3 regions of the Arthrobacter oryzae genome follow, and region 2 is predicted to be linked to each of the others. Evidence: riboswitches for the same ligand, from Rfam matches in the RefSeq annotation. Region 2 holds a riboswitch; each other region holds the start of a gene.
What was found. A riboswitch is a leader RNA that binds a small molecule or an ion and turns the genes downstream of it on or off. The one in region 2 is predicted to bind S-adenosylmethionine.
Positions count from the first base shown of each region.

Region 1: linked by a shared signal. The riboswitch ahead of Q8Z05_RS06355 (DUF1737 domain-containing protein) and the one ahead of metX (homoserine O-acetyltransferase MetX) in region 2 are both predicted to bind S-adenosylmethionine.
Region 3: linked by a shared signal. The riboswitch ahead of Q8Z05_RS00105 (aminotransferase class V-fold PLP-dependent enzyme) and the one ahead of metX (homoserine O-acetyltransferase MetX) in region 2 are both predicted to bind S-adenosylmethionine.

Region 1 covers NZ_CP132204.1:1,369,880-1,373,146, forward strand. The annotation lists gene Q8Z05_RS06350 (NtaA/DmoA family FMN-dependent monooxygenase) at 1-1,198, opposite strand, end outside; SAM riboswitch class IV at 1,430-1,544, shown strand; gene Q8Z05_RS06355 (DUF1737 domain-containing protein) at 1,579-1,911, shown strand; gene Q8Z05_RS06360 (rhodanese-like domain-containing protein) at 1,908-2,318, shown strand; gene Q8Z05_RS06365 (O-succinylhomoserine sulfhydrylase) at 2,319-3,267, shown strand, end outside.
Region 2 covers NZ_CP132204.1:3,166,733-3,169,999, reverse strand. The annotation lists gene Q8Z05_RS14435 (MFS transporter) at 1-196, opposite strand, end outside; gene metX (homoserine O-acetyltransferase MetX) at 369-1,523, opposite strand; SAM riboswitch class IV at 1,536-1,651, opposite strand; gene Q8Z05_RS14425 (bifunctional o-acetylhomoserine/o-acetylserine sulfhydrylase) at 1,743-3,059, opposite strand.
Region 3 covers NZ_CP132204.1:20,927-24,193, forward strand. The annotation lists gene rsgA (ribosome small subunit-dependent GTPase A) at 1-206, shown strand, start outside; gene hisN (histidinol-phosphatase) at 261-1,073, shown strand; SAM riboswitch class IV at 1,244-1,357, shown strand; gene Q8Z05_RS00105 (aminotransferase class V-fold PLP-dependent enzyme) at 1,393-2,814, shown strand; gene Q8Z05_RS00110 (class I SAM-dependent methyltransferase) at 2,892-3,267, shown strand, end outside.

The sequences.
Region 1 (3,267 bases), 1.8 Mb from region 2:
CATGGACGGTGGCCGGATCGACGAAGCCGGAGAACAGGAACCCGTCCCCGCCCACCCGGGCGCCGGTTTCCTCGAGGTAGTCGGCAATCTCCTCGGCTGTGCCGATGATGCTGTCCCCCGCGCCGCCGCTGCGGGCTGCCAGGAGCTGGCGTAGCGTGGAGCCGGGCGGACCGGCCTTGGCGAAATGGTCCAGGGTGCCCTGGTTGCTGTTGGTGGTGAGTTCGGGGAGCGGGGCGTCGAGGTCGAACTGTTTGAAGTCGATGACGGAGAGGTAGGAGATGGAGTTCAGCTGGCTGTCGATGTCACGCTGCGTCAGCTGGCGGCGCTGCTCCCTGAGCTCGTCCGCCTCGGCGCGGGAGCCCACCACGGTGGGCTTCAGGACGTACAGCACCTTGACGTCGTCGGGGTTCCGCCCCGCAGCGGCCGCCTCGGCCCGGATCGAATCGCGGTAGGCCTTCATACCGTCCGCACCCCTCGCCAGGGCAATGGCGACGTCCGCGTTGCCGCCCGCGAACGCCTTCCCCCGCGGGGACGCGCCGGCCTGCACCAGCACCGGTTCCTCGGGCATCGGCGCGGTGTTGAGCGGACCGCGGACCTTGAAGAACCGGCCGTCGTGGTTGATCGGGTGGACCTTCGTATGGTCCGCGAAGATTCCGGCGTCGGCATCCTCCACGATGGCGTCCGGCTCCCAGCTGCGCCAGAGCTTGCGCACCACGTCCACGAATTCGTCCGCTTTTTCGTAGCGGAGGTCATGCTCGATCTGCTGGTCCAGTCCGTAGTTCTGCGCGGCGAGGTCGCTTCCGGAGGTCACCACGTTCCAGCCCAGCTGGCCGCCGGAGAAGTGCTGCAGGGTGGCAAGCAGGCGTGCCGCGGTGAACGGCGGGTAGAAGGACGCGCTCACCGTCGGGACAATGCCGAGGTGTTCGGTGGCGGAGAGCAGGTACGGGACCAGTGCCAGCGGATCGTGCTTCGGCGCGAACGACGCCTGTGCGAGCGATACCTCGGCGCTTCCGCCGTACGTGTCCGGCACCGTGAGGGAATCCTCGATGATGAACAGGTCCAGCCCGGCCCGTTCGAATTCCTGCACGGCGTGCTGGTACACGGCCGGTTTCTTCCAGTCGTACCCGATGCCGTAGCCGGGCGTGCCCCAGCCCTGGACGCCAAAGCCGTGGCCCACAAACCAACCGAAGTGCAGCATGGGACTGACTGTATTCCCGTTGGATTCATTCACGGCTGCCTGATTTCATCCGGCGTTACAGCGGTTCATTTCCCGTCATTATCCTCCCGGCGAGGGTTTTTGTAACTGCACCCCGGCGCCGGGCGCACACGCAGCGGCAGGGCACCGGCGGCGCGGTGGTGCCGGGTCCCGTTACGGAAGATGACGACGACGGCGGTGCGGGCCGCCGTCGTAAGTGTTACGTTTTTGGGGAGTAATGAGAACCGGTGACAAGCCCTGACTGGCCGGTCGGCAACCCTCCTTCCGCGGCGGGGTGCCTCAGGTGAATACTCGGCATATCGAACCATTCGACCTGCAAGCGTGAGAGAAGGAGATCCGTCGTGTCTGACGCACCCGCATCACTGGCCCCGGCTACCGAACCGGCCCCCGCCGGCCAGGAACATCCGGCCCAGGACCTGCCCCAGGAAAAGCTGGCCTACCGGCTCATCACCGGCCCCGATGACCGTTCGTTCTGCGAGCGCATCTCCGCGGCCCTGGCCGACGGCTACGTTTTGCACGGGAGCCCGGCAGCCACGTTCAACGGCAGCAGCGTGATCGTGGCGCAGGCCGTGGTCCTGCCGGCAGCCATCGCCAGCTCGGATGCCGCAGTGGCAACCGCGGTGGACGAACTTGAGTTCGACGCCGAATTCCCGGGGGAAGGGTTCGAGGACGAAGGTTTCGAGGGGCACGCGTGAGCTACGCCGGAGACCTGAGCCCGCAGGACGCCTGGGCCAAGCTGGAACAGGGCGCAGTCCTGGTGGATGTCCGCACCGAAGGCGAGTGGGCCCATATCGGCATCCCGGACACAAAAGCCACCGAAAACGATCCCCTCTTCATCCAGTGGACCTTCCCGGGCGGCATCCCCAACCCGGACTTTGTCGACCAGCTGAAGCAGCAGGCACCGGAGGACACCGGCGTCGAACTGGTGTTCCTTTGCCGTTCCGGCGTCCGCTCCGTGGCCGCGGCAATCGCCGCCACACAGGCCGGCTTCACCGCCTACAACGTCCTCGAAGGCTTCGAAGGCGAACCGGACCGCTACGGCGAGCGCACCGTCAACGGCTGGAAGAACCGCGGACTACCCACCAACCTCGGAAAGAACTAAGTGACTTTCAATCCCGACGCCGCCGCCTGGAGCCCCGACACCCAGGCTGTCCGCGGCGGCCTTGACCGCACCAACTTCCAGGAGACGGCCGAGCCGATCTTCCTCAACTCCGGCTTTGTGTACGAATCCGCGGCAGCGGCCGAGCGCGCGTTCACCGGCGAGGACGAACGGTTTGTGTACTCCCGCTACGGCAACCCGTCGGTGGCCACGTTCCAGGAGCGGCTGCGCCTGCTCGAGGGCACGGAGGCGTGCTTTGCGACGGCGTCCGGCATGTCCGCCGTGTTCACGGCCCTCGGCGCGCTGCTGGCTGCCGGCGACCGCGTGGTGGCTGCCCGCTCGCTGTTCGGCTCCTGCTTTGTGATACTCAACGAGATCCTGCCCCGCTGGGGCGTCGAAACGGTGTTCGTGGACGGCCCGGACCTGGAGCAGTGGCGGGCTGCTTTGGCAGAGCCGACGACCGCCGTCTTCTTCGAGTCGCCGTCCAACCCGATGCAGGAAATCGTGGACATCGCCGCCGTCAGCGAACTGGCCCACGCGGCCGGGGCGACGGTCGTCGTCGACAACGTCTTTGCCACTCCGCTGCTGCAGCGCTGCGGCGACCTCGGCGCGGACGTGATTGTGTACTCCGGCACCAAGCACATTGACGGCCAGGGACGGGTCCTGGGCGGCGCCATCCTGGGCACCAAGGAGTTCATCGACGGCCCGGTCAAGCAGCTCATGCGCCACACCGGGCCCGCCCTTTCAGCGTTTAACGCCTGGGTGCTGACCAAAGGCCTGGAAACCATGGCGCTGCGCGTCAACCATTCCTCCGCCTCCGCCCTGCGCCTGGCCGAGTGGCTTGAGAAGCAGCCGGCTGTCAGCTGGGTCAAGTACCCGCTCCTGACGTCGCACCCGCAGTACGAGCTGGCCGCCAGGCAGATGAAGGCCGGCGGCACCGTGCTCACCTTCG
Region 2 (3,267 bases):
TGATCCCGTCCAGCTCCGTACCGGAATTGGGGAAAAACAACTTGCCGAAAACCAGGGTGGCCGCGGAAGCGTAGAGGAAGAATTCATACCATTCAACGACGGTGCCGGCCATGGAGGCCGTCACCACTTTCCTCAGCCCGGAAGCCTTGACATCAGTCTCATCTACTCGCCTTGCGGCGGAGTCGTGCGTGCTCATTGTGAACTCCTTCGGCGTCTCCGTCGACACCATGTGGACCATTCCGTAGCGGCCGCGTGTGATGTGCACCACCAACGCGCGCCGGTCCCCTAGAGTATGGACTCACATTGCCGCAGGCTCAACGCCATTTTCTGCAGAACGGCTCTGCAAAAACGCACATTTCGCCGGCGGACTATGCGAAGAAGTTCTGCCTCAGCTGCGCGCTAAGCTGGCCGATCTCGGTGAGGAAGCCGTCGTGGCCAATGGGTGCATCGATGACGTGCACGGGGACATCACCGGGGAGGGCTGCCGCGAGTTCGTGGGACTGCGCAGGAAAGTAGAGCCGGTCCGTGTTCACTGCGGCGATGAAGAACTCAGCTTTGGCCTCCGCCAGTGCTTCCGTGAGCGGACCGCGCCCCCGGCCAACATCGTGGCTCATGAGCGCCTCGGTGATGGCGATGTAGCTGTTGGCGTCGAAGCGGCGCACCAGCTTGGTGCCCTGGTAATCGAGGTAGCTCTCCACCTGGTAGCGGCCGCGCTCCCCGAGCGACACGGCCTGGAGCGGGGCTTCGCCGCCTTGCGGGCTGCGGCCGAACCGGGCTGCGAGTTCGTCGGCGGAGCGGTAGGTGATGTGCGCAATCCTGCGCGCCAGGGCCAGGCCGGCCTCCGGTTCCGGGCTGCCGTAGTAGTCTCCGTCGTTGAAGTTGGCGTCCTGGCGGATGGCGAGGGTCTGCGCCTGCGCGAACGCGATCTGCTCGGCGGTGCTGCTGGCGCCGCTGGCTATCACGCCGCAGCGCCGGACGCGGTCAGGGTAGGTCACGGCCCATTCCAGTGCGCGGGCTCCGCCGAGGGAGCCGCCCAGTACCGCGTACCAGCTTCCGATGCCCAGTGCGTCTGCCAGCCGGGCTTCGGCCGCCGTGGTGTCGCGCAGGGTCACCAGGGGAAAGCGAGAACCCCACGGCTTCCCGTCCGGTGCCGGGGTCGACGGGCCGGTGGAGCCATAACATCCGCCCAGAATGTTGATGGAGACCACGAAGTACTTGTCCGTATCAACCGGGGCGCCTGGACCGGCCAGCTGCTCCCACCAGCCTTCCTCGTCGCTGGCACCCCTCGTGACATGCGTGCTGCCGGTCAGGGCGTGCTGCACCAGCACGGCGTTGGAACGGTCCGGGTTCAGCGTTCCCCACGTTTCGTAGGCGAGCGTGACGTCCGGGAGGTGGCCGCCGGCTTCCAGGTCGAGTCCGCCGACGCTCAGGAACTTGACGGTACCGTCCGGGACGGGGGCGGTGAACGGCTCGTTGGGGCTGCTGGTTCCGGGTACACCGCTGCGGGTGACGGCAATCGTCATGTGAGGACCTCTTCTTCGCGCTTGCCTGCCGCCAACTGGCCGGCAGGCCAGGTCTTCACCCGGGGCACCCCGCCGCGGAAGGAGGGTTGCCGGCCAGCAAGCCGGGGCTGTCGCTGGCACTCATGACCTGTAGAGAGTCTACGAAATGCGTCGCCGCAATGGCGAAGATTGTGACAGCAATGTGACTCCCGGCGTCGACGACGCCGGGAGTCAGGGCGGTCAGTCGCCCTTGGCGGCGCGGAAACCGGCGTCGAGGTCGGCGATGATGTCATCGATGTGTTCGAGCCCCACCGAGAGGCGGACCAGGCCGGGGGTCACGCCCGCCACGGCCTGCTGTTCCGCCGTCAGCTGGCTGTGCGTGGTCGACGCCGGGTGGATGACCAGGGAGCGCACGTCGCCGATGTTTGCCACGTGGGAGTGGAGCTCCAGGGCGTCCACGAACCGCTTGCCGGCCTCCGCCCCGCCGGCGATGGTGAACGAGACGATGGCGCCGGTGCCCTTGGGCCCGTACTTGCGGCCGCGCTCATACCAGGGGCTGGACGGCAGGCCCGCGTAGGCGACGGATTCGACGTCGTCCCTGGACTCCAGCCACTCGGCGACGCCCACCGCATTGGCGACGTGCCGCTCAACGCGCAGGCTCAGGGTTTCCAGGCCCTGGGCGATGAGGAAGGCATTGAACGGGGAAACCGCGGACCCCAGATCGCGCAGCAGCTGGACGCGGGCCTTGAGGATGTAGGACAAGTTCGCGCCCAAGGCACCCTCCGCCCCGAGATCCCGCGCGTAGACAAGGCCGTTGTAGGTGGGGTCCGGGGTGTTGAAGCCGGGGAACTTCGCCGGGTCCTTGCCGAAGTCGAAGTTCCCCGAGTCCACAATCACGCCGGCGATGGCGCTGCCGTGCCCGCCAAGGTACTTCGTGGCCGAGTGCACCACAATGTCGGCGCCCCATTCCAGCGGCCGGATGAGGTAGGGAGTGGACAAGGTGTTGTCCACGATCAGCGGGACACCTGCCGCGTGGGCAACGCCGGACACGCCTTCGATATCCAGGACATCCTGGCGCGGGTTGGACACCACCTCGGCGAAGAAGAGCTTGGTGTTGGGCCGGACGGCGTCCTCCCACTGCTGCAGGTTGTCCGGATCCTCGACGAACGTCACGGTGATGCCGAACTTCTTCAGGGTGTGGGCCAGCAGGTTGTAGGTGCCGCCGTAAAGGCTGGGACTGGCCACCACATGGTCGCCGGCTTCGGCCACGTTGAGGATGGCAAACGTTTCCGCGGCCTGGCCCGAGCTGAGCAGGAGCGCTGCCAGTCCACCTTCCAGGCTGGCGACGCGCTGTTCCACGGCGTCCTGGGTGGGGTTGCCGATACGCGTATAGATGGGTGCCAGTTCAGCCAGCGCGAAACGGTTGGCGGCGCTTTCAGCACTCGGGAACACAAACGACGTCGTCTGGTAGATGGGCAGTGCCCTGGCACCGGTGGCGCTGTCCGGCTCCTGGCCGGCGTGGATCTGACGGGTTTCGAATGACCATGCGTTGGACAACGGGAAGCTCCTTCTGTGGAGGGCACCTGTGCCGGGGCAGGACCTGCCTTGGCAGGGCCGGTGCCGCCAGGCGGTCCTGGCCCGGAATCAGTGTAGGAACGGCTGATAGCGTGTGAACAGGTTTGTGACGAAGGACGTCGGCCGCGTTATTTCGGGCCCTCAGGCGGGACCGCAATGACATCCCACCACGGTTAGGGCACCCTTAGCT
Region 3 (3,267 bases), 1.5 Mb from region 2:
TCCCCGACCTCGAACCCGGCACCGACGCTTGCGAACGCGGCTGCAAGCATGATTCCTCCGCCATCAACTGCGGAGTGGACGCCTGGGTGGCCGAAGGGCACGCTGGCGCGTCAGGGGCTGCGCGGCTGGCATCCCTGCGCCGCCTGCTCGGCACCGATCCCCGGATGGAAGTGCAGGAAGCCAAGGAACTCGGCATCGTTTCCTAGGGTCCCGCACCTGACCTCCCGGCCGGCCGGCCCAGGAGACGGTAGTTTGGAACCATGACCCAACCCGCTTCGAGCTACAACGATGACCTGCGGCTCGCCCATGTCCTGGCCGACTCCGTCGACTCCCAGACCATGAGCCGTTTCAAGGCGCTGGACCTTCAGATTGAAACCAAACCGGACCTGACCCCCGTGACGGATGCAGACAAGGCAGCCGAGGAGTCCATCCGCGGCCAGCTCTCCCGCTCCCGCCCCCGGGATGCCGTCCTCGGCGAAGAGTTCGGCAGCTCAGGGCACGGTTCCCGCCGCTGGATCATCGACCCGATCGACGGCACCAAGAACTTCGTCCGCGGCGTGCCCGTGTGGGCCACCCTGATCGCCCTCGTGGACGAGGGCGAGCCGGTGGTCGGCCTGGTCAGCGCACCGGCGCTGGGCAAGCGCTGGTGGGCCGCGAAAGGCGCCGGCGCCTACATGGGAAGGTCCCTGGCTGCTGCCACGCGGCTGAAGGTGTCCAACGTGTCCAAGCTGTCGGATGCCTCGCTCTCCTATTCAAGCCTGGGCGGGTGGAAGGAGCGCGGCAACCTGGACGAATTCCTGGGCCTCACGGAGGAAGTCTGGCGGACCCGCGCGTACGGGGACTTCTGGTCCTACTGCATGGTGGCCGAGGGATCGGTGGACATCGCGTGCGAGCCGGAGCTGAACCTCTACGACATGGCCGCGCTGGTGCCGATCGTCACCGAAGCCGGCGGCCGCTTCACTTCCCTCGAAGGCGTGGACGGCCCCTTCGGCGGCAACGCCCTGGCCACCAACTCCATCCTCCACTCCGAAGTCCTCAAGCGGCTGAACCCGGACCTCGACGACCTTCTCTGATCCGCGGCCGGATCACCTGAATTCCGAATATACGACGGCGGGCGCCCCTCCCAGGGGACGCCCGCCGTCGTATATTCGACCGGAAGCCCGTTCTTCCGCCGGGCGTAATAAAGCGCTTAATAATCGCCGCCGCTTTCCCGCGGCGCCGTGAATGTCCTAATCTCGAAACAGGTCACGAGTGCCAGCGCGAAACCCCGGTTTGCTGGCCGGCAACCCTCCATTCGCGGTGGGGTGCCCCGGGTGACGACCAGGCCGGTCCGGAACGGACCCGGCAAGCGCGGATCCCCGGAATGAGGGGTCCCTTTACAGTGAGGTCCCCATGACTACTGCCACGTTCCCCGCCACCCCCGGAACCACCACCGCCGCAGGGCTTCTGGACGAACGGTTCACCGTTGCCCGGCGCCCCCTCTCCGCAGTGACCGGAGCAGAAATCCAGGCGCCGCTGATCCAGGGCGGCCACGTCCGCTACGCGAACCTGGACTACGGCGCGTCCGCACCGGCATTATCCGTGGTCTCCGCCTACCTCAACGAGATCCTGCCGTACTACGCCAGCGTGCACCGCGGCGCCGGCTACGCCTCGCAGATCAGCACGTCCGTGTACGAGAATGCCCGGAATATCGTCCGCGGGTTCGTGGGCGGCCGGCCGGACGATTCCGTCATATTCACCAGGAACACCACCGACTCACTGAACCTGCTGGCGGGCTGCCTCCCGGTGGCCGACGGCCGCCACACCGGCGAAGTCCTGTACCTCGACATCGAACACCACGCCAACCTGCTCCCCTGGCAGGGCGTGCCGCACCGCAGCGTCGTGGCCTCTTCCACCCTGAAGGCAACGCTGGAGAGCCTCCGCTCCGAACTCAGCCAGGGCGACATCAGCCTGCTGGCCGTAACGGGTGCGTCCAACGTAACCGGCGAAATCCTCCCGATCCGCGAGCTGGCGGCCCTGGCCCACGAACACGGAGCAAGGATCGTTGTGGATGCGGCACAGCTGGCACCGCACCGCCGCATCGACATCGCAGCGGACGACGTCGACTACCTCGCCTTCTCGGGCCACAAGCTGTACGCGCCGTTCGGCAGCGGCGTCCTGGTGGGCCGTCCGGACTGGCTCGACGCCGGGACCCCCCACCTGGCAGGAGGCGGCGCCGTCCGTGAGGCACGGCTGGACTCCGTCAGCTGGGCCACGGGCCCGGCGCGGCATGAGGGCGGCTCGCCCAACGTACTCGGAGCGGCCACGCTGGCGCGGGCCACGCAGGTCATCGGCGCCCTGGACCCGGAGCTGTGGCACGCCCATGAAACCGCCATCCGGTCCTTCCTCGTTGAGGGACTGCAGAAGATCGACGGCGTCACCGTGCACCAGATCTTCAGCGACACGGACCAGGCCACTGACACGATCGGCGTGGTCAACTTCTCCGTGGCCGGCTACGACGCCGGCCTCGTGGCGGCCTACCTGTCCGCTGAACACGGCGTGGGCCTGCGGGACGGCCGCTTTTGCGCCCATCCGCTGCTCAAGCGGCTGGGACTGCCGTCAGGCTCGCTGCGGGCGAGCTTCGGCGTGGGCTCCCGGCTGGAGGATGCGCAGCGCCTGCTTGCCGGCATCGAGGAACTCCGCCGGACCGGACTGGGCTGGGACTACGTGGTGGACGCGGGCCGCTGGGTGCCGGCCAATGACACCCGCAGCTACCCGGACTGGGCGCCCAACACTCCCGGCACCGCCGGCGCTGCCCCCTGCACGGACGACTAGGAACAGAAGTCCGGCGCCACCCGCGGTGCGGTAAATTCGAGGGGTAAGAATTCCAGCCTGCCCGAAGGAGACTGCACGTGGCACGGGGAGGCCCCAAACTGCACCACCAGCGCCGGTACGAGCTCGGCCAAAGCTTCCAGGACGGCGGTGAGCACTACGACCGCGTCCGGCCCGGTTATCCCGCCGACTCCGCGGACTGGCTCATCGGCAGCGTCCGCAGGGCAGGCGGCGCGTCCGACGCCGCCGACATCGGGGCCGGCACCGGCAAGTTCACGGCGTTGCTGGTCCAGCGCGGACTGGCCGTCTCCGCGGTGGATCCCTCGGAGGACATGCTCACCCAGCTGCGGCTGGTCCTTCCGGGCGTTCCCGCGTCGGTGGGCACCGCGGAGGCCACCGGCCTCGCGGACGAAGCATTCGACGTCGTCAGCGTCGCCCAGGCCTGGCACTGGTGCG